2 regions of the Paenibacillus sp. FSL H8-0260 genome follow, and region 2 is predicted to be linked to the other one. Evidence: predicted binding sites of a transcription regulator. Region 2 holds the regulator's gene; the other holds the start of a gene.
The links. The regulator CtsR, encoded in region 2, represses protease genes until heat stress. The targets are predictions, from matches to a motif close to ATGGTCAATAAAGGTCAAACA.
Positions count from the first base shown of each region.

Region 1: clpP (ATP-dependent Clp endopeptidase proteolytic subunit ClpP) is a predicted target of CtsR. The motif match lies at 4,892-4,912, and genes of this name have one in related genera.

Region 1 is NZ_CP150298.1:180,317-196,473, forward strand. It holds gene whiA (DNA-binding protein WhiA) at 1-847, shown strand, start outside; gene MHI51_RS00885 (HPr family phosphocarrier protein) at 945-1,214, shown strand; gene MHI51_RS00890 (SIMPL domain-containing protein) at 1,384-2,139, shown strand; gene MHI51_RS00895 (PdaC/SigV domain-containing protein) at 2,266-3,369, shown strand; gene MHI51_RS00900 (GDSL-type esterase/lipase family protein) at 3,481-4,119, shown strand; gene clpP (ATP-dependent Clp endopeptidase proteolytic subunit ClpP) at 4,209-4,805, opposite strand; tRNA gene MHI51_RS00910 (tRNA-Arg) at 4,999-5,073, opposite strand; gene MHI51_RS00915 (sugar-binding transcriptional regulator) at 5,342-6,394, shown strand; gene gap (type I glyceraldehyde-3-phosphate dehydrogenase) at 6,508-7,518, shown strand; gene MHI51_RS00925 (phosphoglycerate kinase) at 7,635-8,816, shown strand; gene tpiA (triose-phosphate isomerase) at 8,843-9,595, shown strand; gene gpmI (2,3-bisphosphoglycerate-independent phosphoglycerate mutase) at 9,597-11,141, shown strand; gene eno (phosphopyruvate hydratase) at 11,215-12,501, shown strand; gene secG (preprotein translocase subunit SecG) at 12,733-12,966, shown strand; gene rnr (ribonuclease R) at 13,321-16,157, shown strand, end outside.
Region 2 is NZ_CP150298.1:6,251,446-6,267,602, reverse strand. It holds gene eis (enhanced intracellular survival protein Eis) at 238-1,410, shown strand; gene MHI51_RS27980 (CtsR family transcriptional regulator) at 1,704-2,165, shown strand; gene MHI51_RS27975 (UvrB/UvrC motif-containing protein) at 2,196-2,720, shown strand; gene MHI51_RS27970 (protein arginine kinase) at 2,749-3,813, shown strand; gene clpC (ATP-dependent protease ATP-binding subunit ClpC) at 3,849-6,317, shown strand; gene radA (DNA repair protein RadA) at 6,504-7,871, shown strand; gene disA (DNA integrity scanning diadenylate cyclase DisA) at 7,885-8,961, shown strand; gene pssA (CDP-diacylglycerol--serine O-phosphatidyltransferase) at 9,026-9,763, shown strand; gene MHI51_RS27945 (PIN/TRAM domain-containing protein) at 9,941-11,029, shown strand; gene ispD (2-C-methyl-D-erythritol 4-phosphate cytidylyltransferase) at 11,125-11,823, shown strand; gene ispF (2-C-methyl-D-erythritol 2,4-cyclodiphosphate synthase) at 11,820-12,308, shown strand; gene gltX (glutamate--tRNA ligase) at 12,360-13,823, shown strand; gene cysE (serine O-acetyltransferase) at 14,377-15,069, shown strand; gene cysS (cysteine--tRNA ligase) at 15,119-16,157, shown strand, end outside.

The sequences.
Region 1 (16,157 bases), 800 kb from region 2:
TATCCGTATGAATGGATCTGTGCAGCTTTCAAGCAAAAAGGTTATTCTCGACATTTCGACGGAGAACGCCGCGATTGCAAGGCGGGTATATTCTTTACTTAAGAAATATTACCAGGTCCATATTGAGCTACTCGTGCGTAAAAAAATGCGTTTGAAGAAAAATAACGTCTATATCGTCAGAATCCCAAACCGTGTACAAGAGATCCTAAAGGATCTTAGAATTGTGTCGGAAGGATTTATTTTTACCGATGGTATTGATGATGAGATTGTTGGGAATAACTGCTGCAAGCGTGCTTATTTGCGCGGTGCCTTTCTGGCTGGCGGATCGGTTAATAATCCGGAAGGCTCCTCCTACCATTTGGAGATTTCCTCGATGTATGAGGAACATTGTAAAGCATTAGTGGATCTGGCTGGGGAATTCCACCTAAACGCACGCTGTATTGAACGTAAAAAAGGGTTCATTCTTTACATTAAAGAAGGCGAGAAGATTATTGAATTCTTAAGTTTGATTGGAGCGCATCAGGCGCTGTTCAAATTTGAGGATGTAAGAATTATGCGCGATATGCGTAATTCCGTGAATCGGATCGTGAACTGCGAGACCGCAAATCTCAACAAAACTATAAGTGCTGCGGTGCGGCAGATTGAAAATATCAAGCTGTTGCAGCGAGAAATGGGACTGGAGAATTTGCCGGATAAACTGCGTGAAGTAGCAGAAATTCGAATGGCGCATCCAGATATCAACCTCAAGGAGGTTGGTGAAATGCTCAAAGGTACAGTCAGTAAGTCGGGAGTAAATCATCGGCTTCGTAAGATTGATGAGCTGGCGGACAAGGTTCGAGGCGGCTAATTACTTTTTTTCTAGTGTGGTTTACGTTATAATGATATAATAATATAAAATTAATGTGAAACTTTTGGGGAGAACTCAATTAGGGGGTAAGCGTTTCATGACAAAGCACCCGGTAGTTGTTCGGTTGAAGACAGGGCTTCATGCCCGACCGGCAGCATTGTTTGTGCAAGAAGCTAACAAGTTTTCGTCGGAGATTTTCGTGGAAAAAGATGATAAAAAAGTAAATGCTAAAAGTATTATGGGGATTATGAGCCTCGCTATCAGTTCCGGCACGGAGATTTACATTAGCGCGGACGGTGCGGATGCCGATCAAGCTGTAAACGCTTTGACAAGTCTGGTCAGCAAAGAAGAGCTTGAGAACCAATAATAGGAAGACAACATCGTTTCTGCTAGGAAGACTTTATTTATCGCATGACCAAAAGCCCTTCGGGGCTTTTTTTAATACCAAAAAATAGATGGAGAACGTGCAACATTTACCAAAATGACTCGTCTAGAGGATAATAACAAATCACAAGAAATGAAAGGGGCTGGCAAATATGAAAGGTTTATTGAAGAAAATTGGTTCAGTGATGATCGTAGGGAGTTTGTTAATTGGAGGGATCAGCATGAGTGGTGTTTTCCAAGGTCCTGCAAAGGCTTACGCAGATGAAGTGCAGAAAAATGTCGTTAGTGTAGTAGGTAAAGGCGAATTGTCCCTCAAGCCGGATATCGTATACTTGTCCATCGGTGTGGATACTACGGCCACAACTGCGCAAGAAGCGCAGAAGACCAATGCCGCTAAAATTCAGAAGATTATGACTTTACTGAAGAATACTTGGAAAATTGCAGATAAAGATATTCAAAGCACGCAGTTTTATGTGCAACCCAATTATAGTTACAGCGAAAAAGAAGGACAGCAAGTGAAGGGGTACAACGCCAATCATACGCTGTTAGTGTCTTATAGAGATCTGACCAAGGTTGGTGAATTGCTGGACGCTGCATCTGCGGCAGGGGCGAATAATATCGGAAATGCACGTTTTTCTGTGGAAGATACTTCTGCATTTGAAGCTCAGGTGATTGAAAAAGCGATGGCGAATGCAGATGTTAAAGCAGGGGCTATTGCTAAGGCAGCTAAACGCAGCTTGGGTCAAGTGATCACGGTCAGCCAAAATGATGGCGATATCACTCCGGTTTATTTTGAACAGAATCTAAAAATGAATATGGCTGCAGCAGATGCTGGTGCAAGCACATCCGTGCAACCCGGAGTAGTTAAAGTTACAACTCAGCTGAGCGTAATGTATGAATTGAAATAGTATCAGAACAAGGTGAATGCAGAGAGGAGAGGTGATCTTCCACTAGTAATAGTGGGGGGCGCCTCTTTTTTTGTGTAAGTTCTCTACGATTCTGTTTAATAAATTGGAAAGGAGAGGAAAAATAAGATGATGAATATTATTTCAAAAGAATCAGCGCGCAAATGGGGCATAGGTCTGATGTCAGCAGGTTTATTGTTTGGTGGAGGTCTGCTGCCCAGCGAAACGGGTTATGCAGCAGCTAGTAAAACGGAGAATAAAACTATTGAATCGCGTATCGTTTTAAAGGCAAACGGGATAAATTCGTTGCAGGAAGGTATTTTGAAGGAAGGACAGGCCTGGATTCCCCTAACTTTTATGCGAGGTGTGTTGGGATTACCGCTTGTGTATGATAAGAAGGAAAATGCGTACATGATTGGAAAAGGATCGGCCAAGGCCAAGTTGATGTTATCCAGCTACGGTACTTCTGTGTGGGTGAACAACTATTTCATTCGAGAGTATGAAGGGAAGTTAATTAATAATCGCCTCTATGTTCCATCAGGATTGTTAAATGATTATATGGGTTATAAGGTAGATTGGAGTCGGGCCGCCAGTAGGCTGAATGTGCTGAACAGACCGCAGAACGCGCTGACGGTAACCACGGAAACTTATGCTAAAGATCGGGCAGAAGCTTTTATTCAGCTTGATTATCCGAAGATCAGTGGATTGGGCAACTCCAGTGCGCAACAAGCTATTAATAATACTTTGAAGGAAAGTGTTATGAAATTCGCGGCGGGTGCAGAACAGGATATCTCCGATCGAGATGGAGCAGAGCCCAAATACACCTATGATTCAGGTTATGTAGTGACCTACAATCAGAATGGTGTGATCAGCATAGTGATGCATCAGTATAGTGATACGGGCGGCGCCCATGGAATGACTAACCGTGAAGCCTTCACCTTCTCGCTTAAGGATGGTAAACGTCTACTGTTGGGCGACCTGTTTGGAGCTAATCCAAACTACAAAAAACAGCTGAATGCAAAGCTGAGCAAGCTGCTGAAGGCAGAGGATAGTTATTTGGGAGGATTCAACGGATTGAATACGGAGAAATATTTCTATCTGAAGGACGACAAGGTTGTTCTGTTCTTCCAATTATATGAGTACACAGCGTATGCTGCAGGCTTCCCTGAGTATACTTTTAGTTTCAAAGAGCTTTTGCCGGATGGCAATAGCCCGTTTGCTGGCATGAAATAAATGGCAATGTTTCGTCTCCGCTAATGTCGGCACAAGACATCTCCCCCTTACCAGAGTTGTCTCTTGTTCATATGCTAAAGGGAGTAACTAGTTTATGAACGGGGGAGAGCTATGGGCTACCAATATACTGCAATTGGCGATTCCTTGACGACTGGATTTGGTGCTCTGCCAGGTAACGGTTTTGTACCGGTGTACCGTAGAATGGCAGAAGGGAGACTGCGGACTACTGTAGCCTCTACGAATTTAGGCGTGAACGGAATGACTACTTCAGAGCTGGAGCAGCGGCTGCGCGGAAATTCCATGATGCGTGAGGCCGTTCGAGTAGCCGATATCATCACTGTGTCTATCGGTGGTAATGATTTGATTCACGCGGCCAAATCAGCAGCAAGACAGCAAGGCAACTTATCCGCAGAACTGCGCAGATCGCTTCAGGAATGCAAACAAAATTTCTCTGCAATTATGAATATCCTTATACAATTGAAGGCGAGGACGCGTAGACCTTTTATCATTAGAATTGTGGGATTATATAACCCCTATCCTCAGGTGGTTGGTGCGACAGAGTGGGTCAGGCAGTTTAATCAATACGCAGCACAGTACAGCAGCCGAGTATGTGGATTTGCTTCGATTTACAGTGAGTTCGCAGGAAATGAGAGAGGGCTGTTATCCATTGATCATTTGCATCCGAATGGCCGGGGTTATCGCGTAATTGCCGAGAAGCTGGATGCGCTAGGTTATGGCGGGCTGGCTTAATTGGATTTAGGTCTTCTATAAAATATAAAGAGGCTGTGCTCTAACCATAACGGATAGAGCACAGCCTCTTTATATTTTTACTTTATAGCTTACACACCGCTAGGCAATGTCTTCTCGATTACTTTATCTACGATACCGTATTCAGCCGCGTCTGCAGCAGTCATGAAGTAGTCGCGATCTGTATCCTTCTCAATACGTTCTAGAGGTTGACCCGTACGTTCTGCTAGAATACGGTTCAGCTTATCGCGCAATTTGAGGATGCGGCGGGCACGGATTTCAATGTCCGTTGCTTGACCTTGAGCACCACCCAGAGGCTGGTGGATCATAATCTCGCTGTTAGGCAGTGCGAAGCGTTTGCCTTTGGCGCCAGCGTTTAGCAGGAAAGCTCCCATAGAAGCTGCCATACCCACACAAATGGTGGAAACGTCTGGTTTAATGTACTGCATTGTATCAAAAATAGCCATACCTGCAGTAATGGAACCGCCTGGGCTATTCACGTAGAGGTGAATGTCCTTGTCAGGATCTTCGGCAGCTAAGAACAGCATTTGTGCGATGATAGAATTGGCTACCACGTCATTAACCTCCGTTCCAAGGAAAATGATGCGGTCCTTCAGCAGGCGGGAATAGATGTCATAAGCGCGCTCGCCGCGGTTGCTCTGTTCTACTACCATAGGAATATAACTCACGTGGAAAACCTCCTTGATATTGGTTCTTTAAATGTATTCATTTTTACTCTTGCCGTATTACCCACATGATAAACAAATTCAAACAAAAAGTCAAAGAAAGTCAAACTTATATTCAAAAAAAAGAGCCGACAAGCGGCTCTTTGGTTAAGTAGTAGTATAGGCACTACTAAATTATGTGCAAAAATGAAATTAATGGCGCGCCCGCCAAGAATCGAACTTGGATCTCAGGCTTCGGAGGCCTACGTCATATCCATTGGACCACGGGCGCAACAAAAATGATTATAATACAATTTTTACACAATTGCAATGTAATATTAATACTGGACAAGCGCTCTAGGGACAGGCATCTGGCGCTATATCTTTTTCTGACCTTATTAATGTATAAGAAGACAAGCGCTTGAGAATTCTACTCTCGGAAGACTTGCGCTTCGAGCAATATTTGGTTAGAATATGGGTGGGACTTAAAAAGTTTACCCGGGACGTTTTGAGACCATGAACAAGGGAATAGAGGAAGACGAAGTTGCAGGAGTGAAAGTATGCGTAATTTATTAGATATCCAAAAGCAGCTTCTGCCTGATCTCATGGAAACCCTTAAGAGACGGTACACGATTCTTCATCAGATCATGCTGTCCGATATTATTGGGCGCAGAACGCTAGCCGCTTCGCTAGATATGACTGAGCGGGTACTGCGTGCCGAGACGGATCTTCTGAAATCGCAAGGGCTTATTGAGATCGAGAGTGTTGGCATGCGCATTAGCGCTGCTGGACGTAGACTGCTTGATTTGCTAGAGCCGGTTGTTAAGAGCCTATTTGGTCTGGATGAGCTGGAAGAGAAAATTCGAGCAACGTATGGTCTGGATAAAGTTATTGTAGTACCGGGTGATTGTGAGTCATCGCCGTTCACCAAACGAGAGCTTGGCCGAGCGGGTGCGAAAGCGCTGCTGAGTATACTTCGCGCAGATGATACAGTTGCCGTCACAGGTGGATCGACGCTTGCCGATATGGCTGATCAACTGGCACCGCCGTTGTCCCTTTCCTATAAGAACGCTTGGTTTGTTCCGGCGCGTGGAGGATTAGGAGAGAGTATGGAGATTCAAGCCAACACGATTGCCTCAACCATGGCAAAGCGGGTTGGAGCCAACTACCGGTTGTTGCATGTCCCTGATTTGCTTAGCGGGGATGCATACCAATCGCTGGCACTTGACTCTAATATTGGAGAGATTGTACAAACCATCCGTAGTTCGCGTATTATTGTACATGGGATTGGGGATGCCATTGAAATGACCCGCCGCCGCAAACTGGACGAGGCTACAGTCTCGGAAATCCAGGGTGAAGGGGCAGTGGCCGAATCTTTTGGCTATTATTTCAATGAAGAGGGTCAGGTTGTCCATACCATGCTTACGATGGGTCTACGTCTAGAAGATATTATTCGGACAGAGAAAGTCATCGGTATTGCAGGAGGCAAACCCAAGGCCAAAGCCATTCATGCCATGCTGCGTTTCGGGCAGGAGAATATTCTCGTCACGGACGAGGCTGCTGCAGTAGAAATAGGCAAGGAAATTGACAATCAACTACAGCTATCTTCGTAGTTTTTAGATTGCAGGCAATAACATACTTCTTGCATCATACTTAACATTGTTGTCATGACAGACCTCACCGTCTGTTTTGAATAAATAAAACGAATTCTAGGAGGAACTATTCAATGAGTGTAAAAGTTGGAATTAACGGTTTTGGACGTATTGGACGCCTTGCTTTCCGCCGTATTCAAAATGTAGAAGGTATCGAAGTGGTAGCAATCAACGACTTGACTGACGCTAAGATGCTTGCTCATTTGCTTAAATATGATACAACTCAAGGTAAATTCCAAGGTGATGTTGAAGTGCATGATGGCTTCTTCAAAGTCAATGGTAAAGAAGTTAAGGTTCTTGCTAACCGCAACCCTGAAGAATTGCCATGGGGCGACCTAGGCGTTGATATCGTACTTGAGTGCACAGGTTTCTTCACAACTAAAGAAGCAGCTGAAAAACACTTGAAAGGTGGAGCTAAGAAAGTAGTTATCTCCGCTCCAGCTACTGGCGACATGAAAACTGTCGTTTACAACGTTAACGATGACATTCTTGATGGTACTGAGACTGTTATTTCCGGCGCATCTTGCACAACTAACTGCCTAGCTCCAATGGCAAAAGTACTGAACGACAAGTTCGGTATCGTTGAAGGCTTGATGACTACAATTCATGCTTACACTGGCGACCAAAACACTTTGGATGCTCCACATGCTAAAGGTGACTTCAGACGCGCTCGTGCAGCAGCTGAGAACATCATTCCTAACACTACTGGTGCTGCTAAAGCAATCGGTCTGGTTATTCCAGAACTTAAAGGTAAATTGGATGGTGCAGCTCAACGTGTTCCAGTTGCAACTGGTTCCCTGACTGAACTTGTAACTGTTCTTGATAAGAGCGTTACTGTTGAAGAAATCAACGCAGCAATGAAAGCAGCTTCCGATCCAGACACTTATGGTTACACTGAAGATGAAATCGTATCTTCCGACATCAAAGGTATGACTTTCGGATCCCTGTTCGATGCTACACAAACTAAAGTATTGACTGTTGGCGACAAACAACTGGTTAAAACTGTTGCTTGGTATGACAATGAAATGTCCTACACTGCACAATTGGTTCGTACTTTGGAGAAATTCGCTAAAATCGCTAAGTAATTGACTTGATATAAGCAACATCTATAGAGCGGAAACAGAAATTCCTTGTTTCCGCTCTTTCTAAATGTATTTCTTGTTTCCTGCTAGAAACAATTTTGGGTGTGGAGGAATTAATCATGAACAAAAAAAGCGTCCGTGATGTAGAAGTAAAGGGTAAGCGCGTATTTGTACGCGTGGATTTCAACGTACCTGTAGAAGACGGTAAAATTACTGATGATACTCGTATTCGCGAAACACTTCCAACCATTAAATATTTGATCGGGAACGGTGCAAAGATCATTCTTGCGAGTCATATGGGTCGTCCTAAAGGCGAATTCGTAGATTCCATGCGTTTGACTACTGCTGCTGAACGTCTGTCCGAGCTCCTTGGCAAACCAGTAGCTAAAGCTGACGAAGCAATTGGCGAAGCTGTAAAAGCAAAAATCGCTGAGCTAGGCGAAGGCGACGTACTTGTACTTGAGAATGTTCGCTTCTACCCAGGTGAAGAGAAAAACGATCCTGAACTGGCTAAACAATTCGCTGAATTGGCTGATTTGTTTGTTAATGATGCGTTTGGTGCGGCTCACCGTGCACATGCATCGACAGAAGGTATCGCTCATTTCTTACCAGCTGTATCCGGTCTTTTGATGGAGAAAGAATTGTCCGTTCTTGGTAAAGCTCTTTCTAACCCAGAACGTCCTTTCACTGCGATCATCGGTGGTTCGAAAGTTAAAGACAAGATTGATGTTATTGATAACTTGTTGTCTTTGGCTGATAACGTCCTGATCGGCGGTGGATTGTCTTATACATTCACTAAAGCACAAGGCTTTGAAATCGGTAAATCACTAGTAGACAACGACAAACTTGACGTTGCTCTTGGATTCATCGAAAAAGCAAAAGCACTTGGTAAAAACTTCATGCTTCCTGTTGATGTTGTTGTTGCTGATAAATTTGGTGCTGACGCTAACACTAAGATCGTTGATTACAATGAAATCCCAGAAGGTTGGGAAGGACTTGATATCGGACCTAAGACTCGTGAACTTTATGCCGATATTATCAAGAACTCCAAGCTGGTTGTCTGGAATGGACCTATGGGCGTATTCGAAATCGATAAATTCGCTGAAGGTACACTTGCAGTAGCAAAAGCTTGTGCAACTACTGAAGGTTACACTGTTATTGGTGGCGGAGATTCCGCAGCAGCAGCAGAGAAATTCCACCTGGCTGATCAAATGGATCATATCTCCACTGGTGGCGGTGCATCCCTTGAGTTCATGGAAGGCAAGGCGCTTCCTGGCGTAGAAGCACTGAACGATAAGTAAGACCTAAGAAGGAGGCAACATAAGTCATGAGAACACCTATTATTGCAGGTAACTGGAAAATGTTCAAAACAGTTCCTGAAGCAGAAAGCTTTATTGCTGAAATTAAAGGCAAAGCAGAAGTAGAAGGCGTTGAGACTGTAATCTGCGCTCCATTTACTAACCTGCCTGCACTTGTAGCAGCTGCAAAAGGTACTGACATCAAGATTGGTGCACAAAACCTACACTTTGAAGATAACGGTGCTTACACAGGCGAGATCAGTGGTGTAATGCTAAGTGATCTTGGTGTGGACTATGTTATCATTGGCCACTCTGAGCGTCGTGCTTATTTTGGCGAAACGGATGAAATCGTGAATAAGAAAATGCATGCTGCATTCCGTCACGGAATTACTCCTATCGTATGTGTTGGCGAAAAGCTCGAAGAGCGTGAAGCTGATCAAACTAAAGCAGTATGTAAAGTACAAACTGAAGCTGCATTCCAAGGTCTTAGTGCCGAGCAAGCAGCAAAAGTTGTTATTGCATACGAACCTATCTGGGCTATTGGCACAGGTAAATCTTCCACTTCCCAAGATGCTAACGAAGTTATTGCTTACATCCGCAGTCTTGTAAAAGATCTGTATGATGCAGCAACAGCTGAAGCTGTTCGTATTCAATACGGCGGCAGCGTGAAGCCTGAGAATGTAACTGAGTACATGGGCCAAAGCGACATCGATGGTGCGCTTGTTGGCGGTGCCAGCTTACAACCGGATTCCTTCGTTCAATTGGTTGAGGGGGCGAAGTAAGATGTCAGCTCCAAAACCCGTAGCTTTGATCATCATGGATGGTTTTGGTTTGCGTGGAACGACAGAAGGTAATGCCGTTGCTCAAGCCAACAAACCTAACTATGACCGTTACCTGAAACAATATCCTAACACTACACTCACTGCTTGCGGTGAAGCTGTAGGCCTTCCGGAAGGGCAAATGGGCAACTCCGAAGTAGGGCATTTGAATATTGGTGCAGGCCGGATCGTTTATCAGGATTTGACTCGTATCGATAAATCGATTCGCGAAGGTGAGTTCTTCGATAACGAAACCCTGGTTAGCGCAGTTAGAAATGCTAAGAACAGTGGCAAAAAGCTTCACCTTTACGCGCTTGTATCCGACGGAGGGGTACATAGCCATATTAACCACTTGTTTGCTATGCTTGACCTTGCTAAAAAAGAAGATATGCATGAAGTGTATATCCATGCTTTTATGGACGGTCGTGACGTAGCTCCTGATAGTGGGAAGAAGTTTGTCCAAGATCTAGTAGCTAAAATCGAAGAGGTTGGCGTGGGTACAATTGCAACGGTGTCCGGACGTTATTACGCAATGGATCGTGATAAACGTTGGGAACGTGTAGAGAAAGCCTACCGTGCTATGGTTTATGGTGAAGGCCCTAAATACACGGATGCTGTGCAAGCCATCACTTCATCTTATGAAAACTCGGTATTTGATGAATTCGTTGAACCTAGTGTAATTGTAAACAGTGAAGGCAAACCTGTAACGGCAGTAGAGAGCGGCGATTCCGTCGTATTCCTCAACTTCCGTCCTGACCGTGCTATTCAATTGTCACAAGTGTTCACGAATCAAGATTTCCGCGGTTTCGATCGTGGTCCTTTGTTCCCGCAAAACCTGCACTTCGTATGCCTAACTACTTTCAGCGAAACGGTACAAGGTTATGTAGCCTATTCACCGAAGAACCTGGATAACACATTGGGTGAAGTGCTTGTTCAACAAAACAAGAAGCAACTGCGCATCGCGGAAACTGAGAAATATCCGCATGTAACCTTCTTCTTCAGCGGTGGACGTGACGAGGAGCTTCCTGGTGAAACTCGGATCTTAATCAACTCTCCTAAAGTGGCGACCTATGATCTTCAACCTGAGATGAGCGCATACGAAGTGGCTGCAGCCTGCGTAGCGGAAATCGAAGCGGAAAGACAGGATGCTATCATTCTTAACTTTGCCAATCCTGATATGGTTGGACACTCCGGCATGCTGGAACCAACAATCAAGGCTGTAGAAGTGACGGATGAGTGTGTAGGTAAAGTAGTGGATGCGGTTGTTGCCAAAGGTGGCGTTGCCATTATTATCGCTGACCATGGTAATGCAGATATGGTATTTGACGAGAACGGTCGCCCGTTCACAGCTCATACAACCAATCCTGTTCCGTTCATCGTGACTACTGAGAATGTTGTATTACGTGAATCCGGTATTCTTGCAGACGTAGCACCAACAATCCTAGATTTGATGGGACTTCCGCAACCTGCGGAAATGACCGGACAATCCATGATTGCTAGCCGTAAGTAAGGTAAGGTATAACGCCTTTGATTTTAAGCTATACAAGTAAGACCAAAACAATGTTAAAAGGAGATTAACTTACATGACTATTATTTCTGATGTATATGCTCGCGAAGTCCTTGACTCCCGTGGTAACCCTACTGTAGAGGTTGACGTTTATCTGGAATCCGGTGCTAAAGGCCGCGCTATCGTTCCTTCCGGCGCTTCCACTGGTGCTCACGAAGCTGTAGAACTTCGTGATGGCGACAAATCCCGTTACATGGGTAAAGGCGTTCTGAAAGCTGTTGAGAACGTAAATGAAATCATCGCTCCAGAAGTTATCGGTATGGACGCTCTTGACCAAGTGGGCATCGACAAATTGATGATTACTTTGGACGGAACTCCTAACAAAGGCAAATTGGGCGCTAACGCAATCCTAGCTGTATCCATGGCAGTAGCTCGTGCAGCTGCAGCAGCTTTGGATATTCCTTTGTACGTATACCTGGGCGGATTCAACGCTAAAACTCTTCCAGTACCAATGATGAACATCATCAATGGTGGTGAGCATGCGGACAACAACATCGACGTTCAAGAGTTCATGGTTCTTCCTGTAGGAGCTCCAAGCTTCAAAGAAGCTCTTCGCACAGGTGCTGAAATCTTCCACAACTTGAAATCCGTACTTCAATCCAAAGGCCTGAACACAGCTGTAGGTGACGAAGGTGGTTTCGCACCGAACCTTGGTTCGAATGAAGAAGCAATCACTACAATCATCGAAGCTATTGAAAAAGCTGGTTACAAACCAGGTGTTGACGTATTCTTGGGTATGGACGTTGCTTCCACTGAGTTCTACAAAGACGGTAAATACACCCTTGCTGGCGAAGGTAAATCTTACACTTCCGCTGAGTATGTTGACCTTCTTGCTTCATGGGTTGAAAAATATCCTATCATCACAATCGAAGACGGTATGTCCGAAGACGACTGGGATGGCTGGAAATTGCTTACTGAAAAATTGGGCGATAAAGTCCAATTGGTTGGTGACGACTTGTTCGTTACTAACACTGAGCGTCTTGCAACAGGTATCGAAAAAGGTATCGGTAACTCCATCTTGGTTAAGGTTAACCAAATTGGTACATTGACTGAAACTTTTGATGCTATCGAAATGGCTAAACGTGCTGGTTACACAGCAGTTATCTCCCACCGTTCCGGTGAATCCGAAGATAGCACAATCGCTGACATCGCTGTTGCGACTAATGCTGGTCAAATCAAAACAGGTGCTCCTTCCCGTACAGACCGTGTTGCTAAATACAACCAATTGCTTCGCATCGAAGATGAGTTGGGTGAATTGGCTCAATACAACGGCCTGAAATCCTTCTACAACCTTAAAAGATAATCTGCTTTTATAGCAGACTTCGAAGACCCGCCGTTATGGCGGGTCTTTTTTATGATTTGAAGAAGATAGACTTTAATAGGTTTATCCTTATCTTGCAAGAAAAGCTACGACTTAACAGTCTAAGCTGTTGTATTACCGACAGCGCTATGATAAAATAAGAATACTGTTTATGTATCGTGATAACCTAAATTACCATAGATAGTGATGCTTAGGCGTAGGAGGTGGAAGTGAATGGATATCTTTTTGAAAGTTGTGCTCCTGATTTTTTCCGTCGGTCTTATTGCGGTCGTTCTTCTGCAAAAGGGGAAAAGCGCGGGTCTTTCCGGTGCCATCTCTGGCGGTGCTGAGCATCTCTTTGGTAAAACAAAAGCTCGTGGTATGGAGCTCGTACTACAACGTGTAACTGTTGGACTTGCTGCTGGTTTCTTCATCATGGCGATTCTAGCTGCTATTCTAATCGACTAAAAGATCTACCGTAAGCCCCCGCTCTGTTCTAAATGGAATAGAGCGGAGGCTTTTTTGTTATATTAAAAGGAGTTAAAAAGCACCTAAGGGTGCTTTTCTTTTCATATTCGCAAAGAAAAAGGCTGGATCGATAGGAAGTAAATCTGAAATTGGCATGGATGTATTTCAGCAGTTAAAGGAAATTTTGTACTGTGTTAACCTTTGGATGACAGTAACAGGGATGCGCAGGATTGATTTCGTGTATACTAGGGTATGAAGTAGTAAAGGTAAAATTTACTTGGCATTACTGCAGGGCAGGACAAGATATACATATTTGCCAGCGGCTTGAAGCCGCGGAGGGCTGGGGTGACGAACATGATAACACAAGAAATATTACTCGATTTCATGCGGGAAACTGCATATAAACCAATGACTTATGAAGAGCTGGTGAGTCATTTTGCTCTAGAGGATAGTGAAGGGTTTAAAAAGTTCGAGGAGCTGCTGATTGAATTAGAGCAGGATGGAAGAATTGTATTGACCCGTACTGCACGTTATGGCGTGCCAGAACGGATGGATTTGCTGCGTGGACGTTTACAAGCACATGCGAAGGGTTTTGCTTTTTTAATCCCGGATGATCGTGATCATCCTGACGTATATATCCATGCAAATGATCTTAAGGGAGCTATGAATGGCGATATCGTTCTGATTCGTATTACCTCTAAAAGTCCGTCCGGCGGACGTATGGAAGGCGAAGTAGTACGTATTGTAAAACGTGGCGTGTTGCAGACGGTAGGTGTTTTTCAAAACCTGGAGACCTATGGCTTTGTGCTGCCTGATGATAAGCGGATTAATCGTGATATTTTCATTCCGAAGCAATCCTTTAAAGGTGCTGTAGATGGTCAAAAGGTCGTTGTGCGTATTGTGAGTTATCCGGAAGGCCGAGCAGCGGCAGAGGGTGAAATTATTGAAATTCTCGGACATAAGGATGATCCGGGTGTTGATATTCTTTCCATTATCCGCAAACATCAATTGCCTGAAGCATTTCCAGCTGAAGTGATGGATGAAGCCGATAGTGCTCCTGATTCAATTACAGAAGAGGAGATTGCGGAGCAAGGAAGACGCGACCTGCGAGGGCTGAACATTGTTACGATTGATGGCGAAGATGCTAAGGATTTGGATGATGCGGTAAACGTACAGCGCTTGGAGAATGGACATTACAAGCTGGGCGTCCATATAGCAGACGTAGGTTATTATGTGCGTGAAGGCTCTGAGCTGGATAAAGAAGCCTATGACCGCGGTTGTAGTGTGTATTTGGTAGACCGGGTTATTCCGATGTTGCCGCACCGTCTATCGAACGGGATTTGCAGCTTGAATCCACAGGTAGACCGGTTAACAATGTCCTGTGAAATGGAATTTAACGAGCAAATGAAGGTTGTGAAGCACGATGTCTTTACGAGCGTGATTCGCACCAAAGAGAGAATGACTTACTCCAATGTTCGTAAAATTCTCGAAGATGAAGATCCAGAGCTGCTGGAACGTTATAGTCCACTAATTGATGATTTCCGCCTCATGAAGGAATTGGCGATGAAGCTGCGCGATGCGCGGATGCGCCGGGGTGCGGTTGATTTTGATTTTGAAGAGAGCAAAATCATCGTCGACGAGAACGGGAAGGCTGTAGATATCGTGAAGCGTGAACGTTCTGTAGCGGAGCAGATTATCGAGGAGTTTATGCTGGCGGCAAATGAAACGGTTGCTGAGCATTTCCACTGGTTGAAGGTTCCGTTCCTTTACCGGATTCACGAAGATCCAGATCCAGAGAAGCTGCAGAATTTCATGGCTTTTGCGGCCAATTTCGGATATCACGTCAAGGGCCGTGGCAATTCGGTTCATCCACGTGCTTTGCAGGATCTGTTGGAGCAAATCCAAGGCACAAAGGAACAGACGGTCATCAGTACGATGATGCTGCGTTCCATGAAGCAGGCAAAGTATGATGCGGAGAGCACGGGCCATTTCGGACTGGCTGCGGAATACTATTCTCACTTTACTTCTCCAATTCGCCGGTACCCCGATCTGGTCATTCACCGCGTAATGCGTGAAGTGATTGAGAATGGAGGGGCACTGACCCAGAAACGGCATGATTATTTGTCTAGCCGGATGCCTGACATTGCTCAGCAGTCCTCGGAACGCGAGCGTGTGGCGGTAGAAGCTGAACGCGATACGGAGCAACTGAAGAAAGCAGAATACATGCAGGATAAAGTAGGCGAGGAATTCGAGGCTATGGTCAGCAGTGTGACCAGCTTCGGAATGTTCATCGAACTGGATAATACCGTCGAAGGTCTTATTCGTCTCAGTGCAATGAGCGACGATTATTATCACTTCGACGAAGGTCATATGGCGCTTATTGGCGAGCGCACATCGCGTGTGTTCCGCATTGGTGACGAGGTGAAGATCCGAGTTGCCAAAGTAAATATGGATGACCACACGATCGATTTCGAGTTGGTCGACATGAAGCCACGCGCGCCAGGTGAGCACCGCGGCGGTGGCTTTGCAGGCGGCCGCGGAGGCAAGGGCGGCCGTTCGGGCGGCGGCTTCATTAAGCCGGCCGGGGGCAAAGCTGCCGCGGGCAAGGGACGCGGCGGTAAAGGCAAGCCCGGCGGCGCTGCTGCAGGCGCGGGCAAGGGCAAGCCGGGCGCAGCTGTGCGCGCCGGTGAAGGGCCGCGCGAAGCGGCCGGTGTTGGCGCAGCGGGCGGACGCGGTAAGCGGAAGCGCGGGCGCGAGGCCGGCGAGGATGCGAGCCGGGTAGTTGCTGCGCCGGGCGCAGAGCGCGGAGGCGAAGCCGGCGGCAACGCAGGCGCGCCGCGTGAGCGCAGCGGCGGGCGAGGCCGCGGCGGAGACACCGGCGGTGCCGGTGGTGCCGGTGGTGGACGCGGCATCAGCTTCGGCTTTGGATCAGGCAAAGGCGGATACGGCGCTCCTGCGTCCGACGCCTCCGGCGGCGAAGCGCGGGGCGTGGACGGCAGCACGAAGTTCCGCAGCCGCGAGGATCGCGGGGGGAACTTTGGCGGTGGAGAAGGCCGTAACGGCGCTCCTACAGGCAAAGGCCGCCGCAAAAAGAAAACCAAAGGCGGCGTGTTCATCGGCCAGTCCGTGACACCAGGCAACGTAGAGACGTTTGAGCAAGTTACTTCTAAACGAAGTGACAATAATGGCGG
Region 2 (16,157 bases):
AAACCTAAGTAATACACGGGTTGCTGTGGATATAGTCATATTTATGTGGATAGAGGGATTAATAAGTGGATAATTATTTTAACTTGAATAGAACAAGATTACAAGACTATTTTTAAAACTGCCTAAGGCTGTGGATAACTAAAAAAAGTTCGAAAAATATCCTTATAATTCGCACACAATAAACTCTCTTGTTATACTAACCATAAAAGTAAATTCATAAATGATGAGGTGAGTTTTGTGGATATCAGACAGTTGCACTCAGAAGAGTTTGATCTAAGCATGGATTTATCTGAATATGCTTTTCAATACAAGCTGCCCAGTGAGAAAAGGGCGAATGCTAAGGAAAGATTTAAAGCAGAACGCGTATGGGGTGCTTTTGAAGAAGGTACTTTGGAAGCTAAACTTACTCTTCTTCCGTTCGAAGTGTACATACAAGGTAGATTAGTACCTATGGGAGGGCTCGCAGGGGTAGCGACATGGCCAGAGAATCGCAGACAGGGGCATGTGGCAAAGCTCCTGGCGCATACGCTGCAAACGATGAATGAGGCGGGGCAGACATTATCTTTTCTGCATCCGTTCTTGATCCCCTTTTATCGCAAATTTGGTTGGGAAGTTTATTGTGAATATAAGAAATACTCCATTCCTGTTGCCAGGTTCCCCAAGAAGGTTGAAGTTGAGGGCAAGGTAAGACGTGGTGTTATAGATATCGAAGTATTGGACAACTTATACAATCGTTTTGCAGTTAGATATAACGGAACACTTAAGCGTGATTTGGACTGGTGGGAAAACTCTGTTCTGGATGATGAAGGTCAGACTGCGGTATTTTATTCACAGCTTGGGGAACCTGAAGGATACGTACTATATAAGATAGAAAATAGAGAGCTGGTCATTGATGAATTTGTGTTTTTGAACGAACAGGCCCGGCAGGGGCTGTGGACATTTCTTGCGAATCACGATTCGATGGTGACCGGTGCATCGCTAAAACTGGTGCCATCCGATGATATGTTACCCTTTTTGCTGCCTGATCCGCGTATAGAGCAGGAGAATTATCCTTATTTTATGGCGCGTATTGTTAATGCTAAAGCATTCGTGGAGAGTTATTCTTTTAAGCGTCACAACAGTCAGAAGAAACAGGTTATCTATATTGAAGATAAATATGCCCCATGGAATGACGGGTTGTGGGAATGGACTGTCTCCGAAAAGGGAGCAGCAGCTTTCTTGCGTATAGAGGGTGAACGGGATGCAGCTGACTTAAGCTGTGATATTGGTACGCTGACGATTCTAATGTTTGGATATAAACGCCCGGCAGAGCTGGCTCGTTATGGACGTGTGACTGGTAATCCGAGGGCTCTGGAATGGCTCGAAGAAATCATACCGCAAGCTGAAACTGCACTTTTTGATCATTTTTAGAAAATAATTAGGCTCTCCCCTTCGAAAGATGCTGGGAGAGTTCTTTATTTCCGAATACATTCGCTGAAAAAAGTGAAAAATAAGAGAATCCACTTGGAATTAGCACAGAATATGTTATAATATTAAAAAGTCAAAGAAAGTCAAAGTCAACGCACCTGATGACATACAGTGCGATCCTCTGAATTTGTGAAGTTTTCTTCAGACTTATATGAATGAAGTTCACTAATGAATGTCATTAAGGATGCGGGCGCAAGCGATATTATGAAGCTTTAAAGAGCACTGGAGGATGAGTGATGCGCAATATCTCTGATATTATTGAACAATATCTGAAGAATATTTTGCATGAAAGTCCCGAAGGTACGGTGGAAATCCAGCGAAATGACCTGGCGGACCAGTTCTCATGCGTACCGTCACAGATCAATTATGTTATTAGTACACGCTTTACACTGGAAAAAGGCTATGTGGTGGAAAGTAAGCGTGGTGGCGGGGGATATATTCGTATTCAACGTTTTGAATTGCCGCCCAACGTGGCACTGCATGCCCATTTAAACCATACTATAGGTGGCGGGATAGATCAAAACGCTGCCGAAGGGTTGATTTATCAACTGGAGGAAGCTGGTTTTCTAAGCAAGCGTGAGGCGTGTCTTATGCGCGCTGCTGTTTCTCGGGATTGCCTAACGGTTAAGATTCCATATCGGGATGAGATTCGGGCCAAGATTATGAAGGCGATGTTAATCTCTTTGTTAGGCAAATAATTGTCAATCATAAGGGAGGGGCTTTCGCTTATGCAATGTCAGGAATGTGGCGTCAAGCCAGCAACACTCCATTTCACCAAGATCGTGAATGGAGAGAAGACAGAATTTCATATCTGCGAGAGCTGTGCGCGGGAGAAGGGTGAACTGATCCCGGGAACTGCTGGAGGATTCTCCATTCACAGCTTGCTGTCCGGTCTGCTTGATCTTGAAGGGGCCGGTAAGGAAAAGACGGCTGCTACGAAGACTACGCAGAGTCTGCAATGTGAGAATTGTGGAATGACGTACTCGCAGTTTAGCAAATTGGGTCGTTTTGGCTGCAGCTCCTGTTATAAATATTTTAACAGTGCACTGGACCCGCTCTTTAAACGGGTGCATGGCAGCACTTCGCATGTAGGCAAGATTCCTAAACGTGCTGGAGCACAAATTGTGTTCAAGCGGCAAATTGATGAATTGAAGCTGGAATTACAGCAAAGTATCGCACAGGAGGAATTCGAAACTGCGGCAGAGCTGCGGGATCAAATTCGCCAACTTGAAAAAGAAATGGCACAAGAGTAAAGTCTTTGATATATAGGGGGGATATGACATGTCAAGTCTCCGATTTACTGAACAAGCGCTTAGTGATTGGATGCGCTCGGGAGGCAGTCACTCCGAGATTGTAATTAGCAGCCGTATGCGTATTGCACGTAATTTAGAGCATCTTCCATTCCCTATGCTTGCTTCCTTAGAGCAATCGGAAGAAGTATTAGAGCTGCTTGCCCCTGTGTTTCATGGGGAAACTGCTGCCGTATTCGGATCTTTTCAACTGATAAAGCTTGCTGAAGTGAATGAACTGGATAAAAAGGTATTGGTCGAGAAACATCTCATCAGTCCTAATCTGGCTAATGATTCACGTGGCGCAGCTGTGATATTAAATGAAGATGAGTCGGTCAGCATCATGATTAACGAAGAAGACCATCTGCGGATCCAATGTCTGTTCCCGGGTCTTCAGGTAAGAGAAGCATGGGAACGTGCGACAGCCATCGATGATATCTTCGAATCGGCTGTGAATTACGCTTTTGATGATAAAAGAGGATACTTGACCAGTTGTCCCACCAATGTGGGTACAGGGCTGCGTGCCTCAGTAATGCTGCATTTGCCAGCACTAGTAATGACCCAACAGATCAATCGCATATTGTCAGCAGTGAACCAAGTGGGATTGACTGTAAGAGGAATTTATGGTGAGGGCAGCGAAGCAGTAGGGAACATCTTTCAAATTTCCAATCAGATTACTCTCGGTCAAACAGAAAGTGAAATCATCGAGAACCTTCACAGTGTAGTCACCCAGATTATAGAGCATGAACGAAATGCCCGTGAAAGGCTGCTTGTAGATTCCGCTTTAAGAATTACAGACCGAGTGAAAAGATCTTATGGGATTTTGTGTTACGCTGCTCTAATGGAGCTTAAAGAATCCGCACAACGGCTGTCTGATGTGAGACTTGGGGTTGACCTTGGTATACTGGAAGGCCCTTCGATTTCCGTGCTTAATGAGCTTAACGTTAAGACACAGCCAGGATTTCTGCAAAAAATGTTCGGTGACGAGATGAACGCCACTGAACGGGATATGTATCGGGCGAAACTGCTCCGAGAAACACTGGGAACACAACATTAATATAGATATTTATTATTCATGGAGGTGCAGGAGATATGATGTTTGGAAGATTTACGGAACGCGCACAAAAAGTGCTAGCGCTAGCGCAGGAAGAAGCTGTTCGTTTAGGACACAACAATATTGGCACAGAACATATTTTGCTAGGACTTATTCGTGAAGGAGACGGCATTGCTGCTAAAGCATTAATCGCTTTGGGTCTGGGTCTTGAGAAAATCCAGGACGAAGTGGAGACACTGATTGGCAGAGGCCAAGAACAACCTACGAACATTGCTTATACTCCTCGCGCCAAAAAAGTAATCGAGTTGTCGATGGACGAAGCCCGCAAGCTGGGACATACGTATGTCGGCACTGAGCATATTCTGCTAGGACTTATTCGTGAAGGAGAAGGTGTCGCGGCTCGTGTGCTTAATAACCTAGGCATCAGCTTGAACAAAGCTCGTCAGCAAGTGCTTCAGCTTCTGGGAAGCAGCGAGGCTGCATCCAGTCATAGCGGAACACCTGCTAATGTCAGCACACCGACTCTAGACGGTCTAGCACGCGATTTGACGGCTTATGCCAAGGATGGCAACCTGGATCCAGTTATCGGTCGCAGCAAGGAAATTGAACGTGTTATTCAGGTGCTGAGCCGCCGGACGAAGAACAACCCGGTGTTGATAGGTGAACCTGGGGTTGGTAAAACAGCTATTGCTGAAGGCTTGGCCCAAAAGATCATTAATAATGAAATTCCAGAAACACTGCGCGACAAACGCGTAATGACGCTCGATATGGGCTCGGTAGTGGCTGGTACTAAATATCGCGGTGAGTTTGAAGACCGCCTCAAGAAAATCATGGATGAGATTCGCCAAGCGGGGAATATCGTACTCTTTATCGATGAGCTTCATACGCTGATCGGTGCTGGTGGCGCAGAAGGTGCTATTGATGCTTCCAACATTCTTAAGCCGGCTTTAGCCCGCGGAGAACTTCAGTGCATCGGTGCGACTACGCTGGATGAATATCGTAAATATATTGAAAAAGATGCAGCTTTGGAGCGCCGTTTCCAACCCATTACGGTGGATCAGCCATCTCCAGAAGAAGCGGTACAAATTTTATTTGGACTTCGCGATCGTTATGAAGCACATCACCGTGTGAAAATTACGGATGAAGCTATCGTGGAAGCTGTAAAGCTGTCTGATCGTTACATTCCGGATCGTTTCCTGCCGGATAAAGCCATTGACCTTATCGATGAAGCAGGGTCTAAAGTAAGGCTTCACTCTTACACTATCCCGCCAAATCTGAAGGAACTAGAAATGCGCTTGGATGATATCCGCAAGGAGAAGGATTCTGCTGTTCAGAGCCAAGAGTTTGAGAAAGCGGCTGCCCTGCGTGATACGGAGCAAAAAATCCGTGAAGAGCTTGATACGACTAAGAACCAGTGGAAAGAAAAACAAGGACGTACCGATTCTGAAGTTACACCTGAAGATATCGCACAGGTTGTTGCAAGCTGGACGGGAATCCCTGTAAGCAAGCTGAAGGAAGAAGAGACCGACCGTCTGCTTAACATGGAAGCTCTGCTGCATGAACGAGTGATTGGTCAGGACGAAGCTGTTAAGGCTGTCAGCCGGGCATTGCGCCGGGCGCGTGCGGGTCTTAAAGATCCAAAACGTCCAATGGGCTCCTTTATCTTCCTCGGTCCTACGGGTGTAGGTAAAACTGAGTTGGCACGTGCGCTTGCTGAAGCCATGTTCGGCGATGAGAATGCGGTCATCCGTATTGATATGTCGGAATACATGGAGAAGCACTCCACGTCCCGTTTAGTTGGTGCCCCTCCTGGATATGTCGGCTATGAAGAAGGCGGCCAATTAACAGAGAAGGTACGTCGTAAACCATACTCGGTAGTACTGCTTGATGAAATTGAAAAAGCACATCCGGAAGTATTCAACATTTTGCTGCAAGTGCTTGAAGATGGTCGCCTTACCGACTCCAAAGGCCGGGTAGTTGACTTCCGCAATACACTTATCATTCTGACCTCTAACGTAGGCGCACAGGCAATCAAGAAGAATTCAACGCTTGGATTCACGGCTGTGCAGGATGCAGGAGCAGAATACGGCAATATGAAGGGCAAGGTTATGGAAGAGCTCAAAAAGAGCTTCCGTCCAGAGTTCTTGAACCGGATCGACGAAATCATCGTCTTCCACTCACTCGATGAGAAACATATCGCTGAGATCGTTACGTTGATGTCTGATGAGCTGCGTAAGCGCCTGCGTGAATATGATGTTGATTTCGTACTCACGGATGCAGCGAAGGCCTTCTTGGCTAAAGAAGGTTATGACCCAGCCTTCGGTGCACGTCCATTGCGTCGGGCAATTCAGAAGCATATTGAAGACCGTCTTTCTGAGGAATTGTTGAGAGGAAATATCCAAAAGGGTGATTCCCTCAATATTGATGAGGTCGGCGGAGAACTTGTGGTGACTAAAGTGGACGCTCCAGTAGCGCCAGCGCTTGAAAAAGAAGTAGAATCCGAATAAAATAAACAAGGCTTTCGCTCCTTATTTATAGAGGAGCGGAAGCTTTTTTTATTGGAAATAGATCAATTTAAAATATACATTTAATGCAAATACCGAATGACCTTTCGTTAAAGGGGTAGAAATGGTAAACTTTCATTAGAAGAAAATGATCCGAATTGTAAACAGTTCGGACCGTAAGGAGAACAAATGGCTAAAGCAAAAACAAAATTTTTTTGCACCGACTGTGGATACGAATCGCCAAAATGGTTCGGGAAATGCCCAGGGTGCCAGGCTTGGAACTCCATGGTGGAGGAAACGGAAAGCGTAGTCAAAACACAGGGAATGAATGCCCCTATTTTTCATAGTAAAGAAAAGGCACAGTCGATCATAAGTATAGAAAGTGACAAGGAACCGCGCATACTGACAGGTATAGGTGAGCTTAACCGTGTTCTCGGTGGGGGGATCGTACCAGGATCGCTGGTACTAGTAGGGGGAGACCCAGGAATCGGTAAATCTACGCTCTTATTACAGACCTCGCACGCCCTTACAACACAGGGATTGCGAGTATTGTATATCTCGGGCGAAGAATCGGTAAGGCAAACTAAGCTGCGCGCGGATCGCCTCGATGCGTTGTCAACGGAGCTTTATGTACTATGTGAGACAAATATGGAAAGCATAGAAGAAGCGATCGAACAAATCCAGCCACAATTTCTTGTCATCGATTCTATTCAGACCGTATTTATGCCAGAAGTAACGAGTGCGCCAGGCAGCGTGACCCAGGTTCGGGAGTGTACGACAAGATTTATGCGTATCGCTAAGATTCGTGGAATTGCAACAGTTCTCGTTGGTCATGTTACCAAGGAAGGGGCTATTGCTGGACCACGGATGCTTGAACATATGGTGGACTGCGTGCTGTATTTTGAGGGTGAGCGGCATCATACGTATAGACTTTTGCGGGCTGTAAAAAACCGCTTTGGCTCTACGAATGAAATCGGCATTTTCGAAATGGGTGAAGCGGGGCTTACCGAAGTAGAGAATCCATCGGAGCTCTTTTTATCGGAACGTCCGCTTGGCGTGGCTGGTTCTACTGTGGTGGCAAGTATGGAGGGAACTAGACCTGTGCTTGTAGAACTTCAGGCACTTGTTGCTGCCACCCACTTCCCTTCCCCACGGCGAATGTGCACAGGCATGGATCACCAGCGGATGGCACTTATTATCGCTGTACTCGAGAAACGGATGGGCATGTTCCTGCAAAATCAGGATGCATACCTGAATGTTGCCGGGGGAGTAAAGCTGGATGAACCGGCGATTGATCTAGCTGTAGCTATTAGTATCGCCTCCAGTTTTCGTGATATTTCAACAAAACCTTACGACGTTTTCTTCGGAGAAGTAGGACTTACCGGTGAGGTAAGAGGCGTTTCGCGCGCGGAAATGCGCGTTAAGGAGGCCGCAAAGCTTGGCTTCCGGCGGGTGATTATGCCTGAAAAGAGCATGAAGGGATGGAAGCACCCGCAAGATATCCAGATTATTGGCGTCAGTACCGTAGCAGATGCACTATCGGTCGCGTTAGATTAGGGGGCACAGGGATATGAAAGAATATAACCAATTAGAGAATATGAATGATCTGCTCAGACTGGCGGCACCGGGTACACCTTTTCGGGAAGGTTTGGAGAATGTGCTGCGCGCTAAGACAGGGGCACTTATTGTCGTAGGGTACAGTCCTGAGGTGATGGACGTAGTGGATGGCGGATTCTCCATTAACTGCGATTTTTCGCCCAATTATTTATATGAGCTAGCTAAAATGGACGGAGCTATTATTCTAAGTGAGGATTTAAAGCGTATATTGTATGCTAATACACAACTTATACCGGATTCCTCTATCTCATCCATCGAGACGGGGATCCGTCACCGCACCGCGGAGCGGGTAGCGAAGCAAACGGGTAAGCTGGTGGTTTCCATTTCACAACGCCGCAATATCATCACGCTTTATCAAGGCTCGATTCGTTATGCACTCAAAGAGATCGGCGCAATTTTGGCAAAGGCTAACCAAGCGATTCAGACACTCGAGAAGTATAAAGCAGTGCTCACGCAAGGACTGACGAATTTGTCAGCTTCAGAATATGAGGGCATTGTTACCGTTGCTGAAGTAGTGGGTGTTATCCAGCGTGTAGAGATGGTTTTGCGCATAAAAATGGAGATCAAACGCTATATCAACGAATTGGGCAACGAAGGACGCCTGATCAGCATGCAGATGGAAGAACTGGTTGGAAATACAGAGGAAGAAGCATGGCTTCTATACAGAGACTATGCTAAGGAAGAGCAGGAAGATAAAATCCGTGAAATTATCGCCGGTCTCAAACGGATAAGCGATGATGATCTGATGGATGACAACCATATTGCCCGTATACTGGGTTATTCTTCTACGGCAATTACCTCTGAAGAAGTGGTGACTCCACGTGGTTATCGCCTGCTTAACAAAATTCCGCGGCTTCCGAATGTGATCATTCACAATCTGGTGGAGCGGTTTGAAATGCTGCCTAATTTGATGTCCGCAAGCATAGCTGAATTGGATGAAGTGGACGGAATTGGGGAGGTGCGGGCCCGTAATATTCAGGATGGGCTCAAACGTTTACAGAAGCAAGTTCTTATTGACAGGCAAATGTAAATAACATACAATCACGTAATATTGGGGACGTTAAAGGCCAAAGTTAGAAAATTGAGGTGAAGAAATGATACAAAAATCAATTCCGAGTCTTTTTACGATAGGTAATTTGATGCTCGGAATGTTTGGTATCATGATGGCGTTTGACGGTAAGATTAGCATGGCCGCTATCATGGTTATTATTGCTATGCTGTTAGACGGCTTAGATGGTCGAGTAGCTCGCGCTCTAAAATGCGAAAGCGAATTTGGCAAGGAGTTGGACTCCTTATCTGATGTCGTTTCTTTCGGAGTCGCACCGGCCGTTATTTTGTACGTCTCAAGCCTGCAGGATTTGAACTCTGCATTAGGCTGGACAGTAACTGCGATTTTTCCGGTGTTTGGTGCTTTGCGCTTAGCCCGTTTTAATGTTCGTCCGGGGGTTCCGGGTTATTTTATCGGTTTGCCAATTCCTGCTGCAGGTGGTGTACTGGCCACATTAGCTCTTTTTAATAAAGATGTTTCGGCTCCGTTTATGATCGTTGCTACACTGCTCTTATCCTATTTGATGGTCAGCACTGTTAAATATCCTAATTTCAAAAAGATTGGATTGCCGAAAAAAGCGGTGGTTGGAGCGCCAGTGGTTATTGTTGTTGCAGTGGCTGTAGCTGTTGTGTTCCCAGAGCAAATCGCTAAGCTGATCTTTGTCTTACTTGGAATTTATGCATTATACGGTTTTAAGCAAAATATTGATCGGTTGACAGCCAGACGCCGTCATCGTCGTCGTAGCCGTTCAGAGGATAAAGTGTATCATTCCAAGAACGGTTAATCGGTCCATAAGGTAAGGTAGCTGAATAAATTATGACCAAAGGTTTTGTCTTCCCTAGGGGATGGCAAAGCCTTTTTGCATTTCCAGCACTAATCCAAGTTTATCGTCTTGAAAATTGGAACATACTGGTGAGGAATAGATCCATTTAGGATGAATAAAAAGGAGGTGCGTTAGGTTATGTGGAAAAAAGTGATTTTGTCTTTTGCCTTAATATGTGGTGCTTGGTCAGGTTTTTCGCTATACCATGCGCTCGAAAGAGGATTCCCCAAGGGGATGGAGAAGCTGGGTGAAAGCTTACCTGTAGAAGGAAGCATTTTATTTACGGTGCTGGGTGCCATTATTTTTTTGTTTGCGGGGTCTTTATGCGCGGAATGGGGAGGTTCAAAACTGCGGGAGGCGGTTCACTACTGTTCGCGTATTCCAATGAATGAATTAGCTGCAAGTGCAGCTGGGCTTACAGGGGGGCTTCTGTTATCTCTCCTGTTATACCCTGCAATGATCTGGCTTGGGAAAGCTGGGCAGCTGCTGCAAGTGCCAGCTACGTTAGCTTTTGGATATCTGGGGCTGCGGATCGGTTTGGAGAAAAAAGAGGAGCTTGCTGCGCTGTGGACATCTGGACGCTGGGGCCAAGCGGCTGAGCCGGAAGGCCGCGGGCTTGAGGAACATAAAATCCTCGACACAAGTGTTATTATCGATGGAAGAATCGCTGACATTTGTAAGACGGGATTTATTGAGGGAACCATTGTCATACCTGAATTCGTGCTTGAAGAGCTCCAGCATATTGCTGATTCTTCGGATTTGTTGAAGCGGAACCGGGGACGGCGTGGGCTTGATATACTCAATAAAATTCAAAAAGAGCTTGATGTGAAGGTATTGATCTATGAGGGAGATTTTGAAGAAATCTCTGAGGTTGACAGTAAGTTAGTGAAGTTAGCGAAGGTACTGCAAGGTAAAGTAGTCACTAATGATTTCAACTTAAATAAGGTTTGCGAATTGCAGGGTGTTTCCGTTCTGAATATTAACGATCTGGCGAATGCTGTGAAGCCTGTAGTGCTGCCTGGTGAGGAAATCGTAGTTCAGGTCATTAAGGATGGCAAAGAACATGGGCAAGGGGTAGCCTACTTAGACGATGGAACGATGATTGTTGTAGAAGGCGGACGTGAATATATCGGGACTACGATGGAGGTTCTGGTCACTAGCGTGCTGCAAACTTCGGCTGGCCGAATGATATTTGCTAAGCCAAAACTTTTGGAAAAAGCGCAATAAGTGAAGATAAAGTGTATGGGGACTGTCCTATGGGTTGGAAATGCCCGCCAAACACGTTATGATGGGATTATACGTGAAAGACAGGAGCCAGATTAATGTCAAACAGTGTGGGCGTCGTCATTGTGGCGGCAGGCAGAGGAACGCGAATGGGAACTGCGGAGAGCAAGCAATATTTGTTACTGCAGGGGAAGCCGATTATCGTTCATACGCTGGAGGTATTCCAGCAGCACGAATTGATCTCTGAAATCGTGCTCGTAACCGGTGAAGAGGATATTAAACGCTGCCGGGAATGGATACAGCTCTATAAGCTGGACAAGGTTAAGGCTATAGTAACTGGTGGATCTGAGCGTCAGCATTCCGTACATAAAGGGTTGTTGAAACTTACGACACAGTGGGTAATGGTACATGATGGTGTTCGTCCGTTTGTACAGCCAAATGAAATTGAGGCTTGCTACGAACGAGCGAAGCAGATGGGTGCTTCGGTTCTTGCTGTACCCGTCAAGGATACGATCAAACAGGTGGATAATGAAGGACAAGTACTGTCTACGCCGGATCGGCGAAGTCTGTGGGCGATTCAAACCCCGCAGACTTTTCGTCTTTCTGATTTGCTGGAGGCTTATGCAGCGGCAGAGCGGGATGGCTTTCTGGGCACCGATGACTCCAGCTTGGCGGAGCGTGCGGGGATTCCGGTTTCTGTGGTAGAGGGAAGCTACAGAAATATTAAGATTACGACACCTGATGATTTGGATTATGCAGAATTCACAGAAAGAAACAGGGGAGAGGGACAATCATGATCGCTGTAGGACAAGGATTTGATGTGCATCAGCTGGTAGAGGGCAGGCCTTGTATTATTGGGGGAGTTACGATTCCTTATGAAAAAGGATTGCTTGGGCATTCCGATGCAGATGTGCTGCTGCATGCAGTTAGTGACGCGATTCTAGGCGCACTTGGACTTGGTGATATTGGCAGACATTTTCCGGATACAGATCCAGCTTTTAAGGACGCAGATAGCTTGAAGTTATTAGAAGAGGTATGGGCACTTGCTCGTGAGCGAGGATATAAGCTGGGAAATATTGATTCAACGATTATCGCCCAAAAGCCTAAGATGGCTCCGTACATTCCACAAATGACCGAGATTATCGCACGTGCGCTTAATGCCGACCCGTCCAAGGTGAATGTTAAAGCTACTACAACTGAGCAGCTTGGTTTTGCCGGACGCGGCGAAGGAATTGCCGCACAATCTATTGTCTGTCTACTCCAAGATGTGATATCATCTTGAGATGGTCTAAGTAGTAAATTAAGTTCAACCATATGAAGCGGAGGGAATACAATGACGGATGAAGTCCGGGTGCGTTACGCACCGAGCCCTACGGGACATTTACATATAGGTAACGCCAGAACGGCGCTGTTTAACTATCTGTTCGCCCGTAATAAAGGCGGTAAATTCATTATCAGAATTGAAGATACAGACGTAAAGCGCAATGTCGCTGGTGGTGAAGAGAGCCAGCTTAAGTATTTGAAATGGCTGGGTATGGATTGGGATGAGAGCGTTGATGTGGGCGGAGAGTACGGACCTTATCGTCAGACAGAACGTCTTGACTTATATCGTGTACATTGGCAGGATTTGCTGGACAGAGGTTTGGCTTACCGCTGCTATTGCACAGAGGAAGAGCTGGAAGCGGAACGTGAAGAACAGACTGCTCGCGGAGAAACGCCTCGTTATTCTGGCAAACACCGTGATCTGACTGAAGAGCAACGTTTAGCTTTTGAAGCTGAGGGACGAGTGGCCAGCATTCGCTTCCGTGTGCCAGAAGATCGTACGTATGCGTTTGATGATCTCGTAAAAGGCAGTATTTCTTTTGACACAAAAGAAATGGGTGACTTTGTTATTGTGAAGAAGGACGGAATTCCGACCTATAACTTCGCGGTAGCTGTTGACGATCATCTGATGGCTATTACCCACGTATTGCGTGGAGAAGACCATATTTCCAACACACCCCGCCAGCTTATGATCTATGAAGCGCTTGGCTGGGAGCCACCTTTATTTGGTCACATGACGCTTATTGTTGGCGACAACCACAAGAAGCTCAGCAAACGGGATGAATCCGTTATTCAGTTTATCGAGCAATATGATGAATTGGGTTACTTGCCTGAGGCTCTGGTTAACTTCATTTCTCTGCTTGGCTGGTCTCCAGAGGGAGAAGAAGAGATCTTCAGTAAAGAAGAACTTATTTCTATTTTTGATGCGGACCGTTTGTCCAAAAGCCCGGCTGTGTTCGATAAAAACAAGCTGGCGCATCTGAATAATCATTATATTAAACATGCTGATCCTAAACGGATCTCTGCACTAGCTATTCCGCATTTGCAAAAAGCGGGTAAAATACCTGCTGAGCTGAACGAAGAGCAACAAGCATGGGCGGAAAGCCTTGTCGCGTTGTATCAAGAGCAGATGACTGCAGCTTCTGACATCGTGGCGCTATCGGAACTGTTCTTCCGCAGTCACCTAGAATTAGAAACGGAAGCAGCACAGGTTCTGGCTGAAAGCCAAGTTCCTGAGGTATTGTCTGCTTTTCTGGCTAAGGTTGAAGCCTGTCAGGATTTCAGTGCAAGCAACATGGCTGTTCTGATTAAGGAAGTACAGAAAGAAACAGGTCATAAGGGCAAAGCACTCTTTATGCCAATTCGTGTGGCTCTGACCGGACAAACGCACGGACGTGATCTTAATATAACCATTGCTTTGCTCGGCAAAAACCGGGTCATCGAACGTTTGAAATCACAAATTAAGGGCGCTTAAGGTCGTATTTCATACGACTAAACCCCCTTGTCAGTATCTTGTCTTTTGCGCTAAGATAGAATTATATGATAATAGCTGTGATCAGGAGAAGTACGTCCATTGAAGACAATTGCCAGAGAGAATAACCGAGAAAGGGACACCCTTTCGGGCTGGGAGTTATTCATTTGTCCGGGGCAGAACATGCGCCTGTGAGCTGCACGGTTGAATGACCTTTTTAAGGCTCATTAGATCGCGCCGGGAACGTCGCCGTTAATGATGCCAAGTGGAACGAAGAAATTCTGCCGTTTGTTACAATAGCGGCTCATTTGATTCGTTCAAGCAGAGTGGAACCGCGGTTAAACGTCTCTGCAGCATTATGCTGCAGGGGCGTTTTTTGTCTAAATATAAGCAAAAATAATTTTCATACAATACTCTTTGTCTTATATTTCTACGAGATAACAAACCAAGCGAACACTCACCGCATATGTATGATAAGGATGATGGGCCTGGAGACAATACCTTTCTTGTGTACCTGTAAACAGGAGATAAGGAAGTTAAGAAGAGAGGAACCGTGATGTTTAAGCATATTAAGTCGGACATTCGGGCGGTATTTGATAACGATCCTGCTGCCCGCAGCTGGTTCGAGGTTGTCTTCACATATGCCGGCTTGCACGCCATTTGGGGTCACCGGATCGCCCACTCTTTTTTCAAACGCCGCTGGTATACAATGGCTCGTATGGTTTCGCAGTTTAGCAGATTTATGACTGGTGTTGAGATCCATCCTGGAGCTGTCATCGGAAATAGGCTGTTTATCGACCATGGTATGGGGATTGTTATTGGAGAAACCTGCGAAATCGGTGATGATGTTATAATCTATCAAGGGGTTACGCTTGGAGGAACAGGAAAAGAAAAAGGTAAGCGACATCCCACGGTCGGCAACAATGTAGTTATTGGTTCCGGTGCGAAGGTTTTAGGATCTTTTCGTATTGGTGACAATTCAAATATAGGTTCGAATGCAGTTGTGTTGCGTGAAGTGCCTAACAACAGTACAGTAGTAGGGAATCCAGGTCGTGTGGTAAAACGTAATGGAGAACGGGTATCCGATCGGCTCGATCATACGAAGATGCCTGACCCGCTTGTCGATTCACTGCGGTTTTTGCAGAAAGAAATCGAAGAAATTAGGGAAAAGCTTGGCGCAGAAGATAAACAAAAAACCGCACAGCGGATAGCAGAAGCTCAGCAGTATATTGGTGACTACGAAATTTAAGCATCCCGGTATTAAGGAATCCGGAAGAACAGAAAGGGCTGGAATAAGGATGGCTTTACAAATATATAACACAATGACACGCAGCAAGGAGCAGTTTGTGCCCCAGGAGCCGGGCAAAGTTAAGATGTATGTGTGTGGTCCAACCGTTTATGGATATATGCATATCGGAAATGCTAGACCTATAATTGTTTTTGATATGGTCCGGAATTACTTGGAGCAGTTAGGTAATGAGGTGCGGTATGTTACGAATTTCACGGATGTCGATGATAAACTGATTCGCAAAGCCGAAGAAATGAACACTACTGTAGCAGAGGTAGCGGAAACTTTCATTGCTGCTTACCGTGACGACCTGGAAGGGCTTGGTGTTAAACCGGCAACCTTGAATCCCCGTGTAACGGAAAGCATGGAGCTGATCATTGGATTTATTAAAGAGCTTGAGGAAAAAGGATACGCATACGAAAGCGGCGGCGATGTATATTACCGCACTTCAAAATTTGAAGACTACGGTAAATTATCTCGTCAGAATCTGGATGAGCTGCAGTTTGGTATCCGTGTTGAGGTGGACTCACGTAAGGAAAAACCGGAGGATTTTGTGCTTTGGAAAGCAGCCAAACCTGGTGAAGTGCACTGGAGTAGCCCTTGGGGAGACGGACGTCCCGGCTGGCATATTGAATGCTCGGCTATGGCGCGCGAGTTCTTGGGAGATACGATTGATATCCATGGTGGTGGACAAGATTTGCAGTTCCCGCATCATGAATGTGAATGCGCTCAGACCGAAGCTCTGACTGGTAAACCACTCTCTAATTACTGGATGCATAATGGATTCATCAACATCGGAGACGAGAAAATGTCGAAATCGCTCGGTAATGGCTGGCTTGTAAAAGACATCCGTGAGCGTTTTAAAGCAGGAGCTATCCGCTATTTCATGCTATCGACCCATTACCGTAACCCGCTGAATTTCTCAGAGGATTCTATGACTTCCGCCGAAAAGAGCGTTGAACGGATCATGCTTGCAGAGAGTAACGTTAAACATCGGCTTGAACTCGCTGCTGATGGTGCTCAAGGTGAGGTCAACTCAGAGATTAATG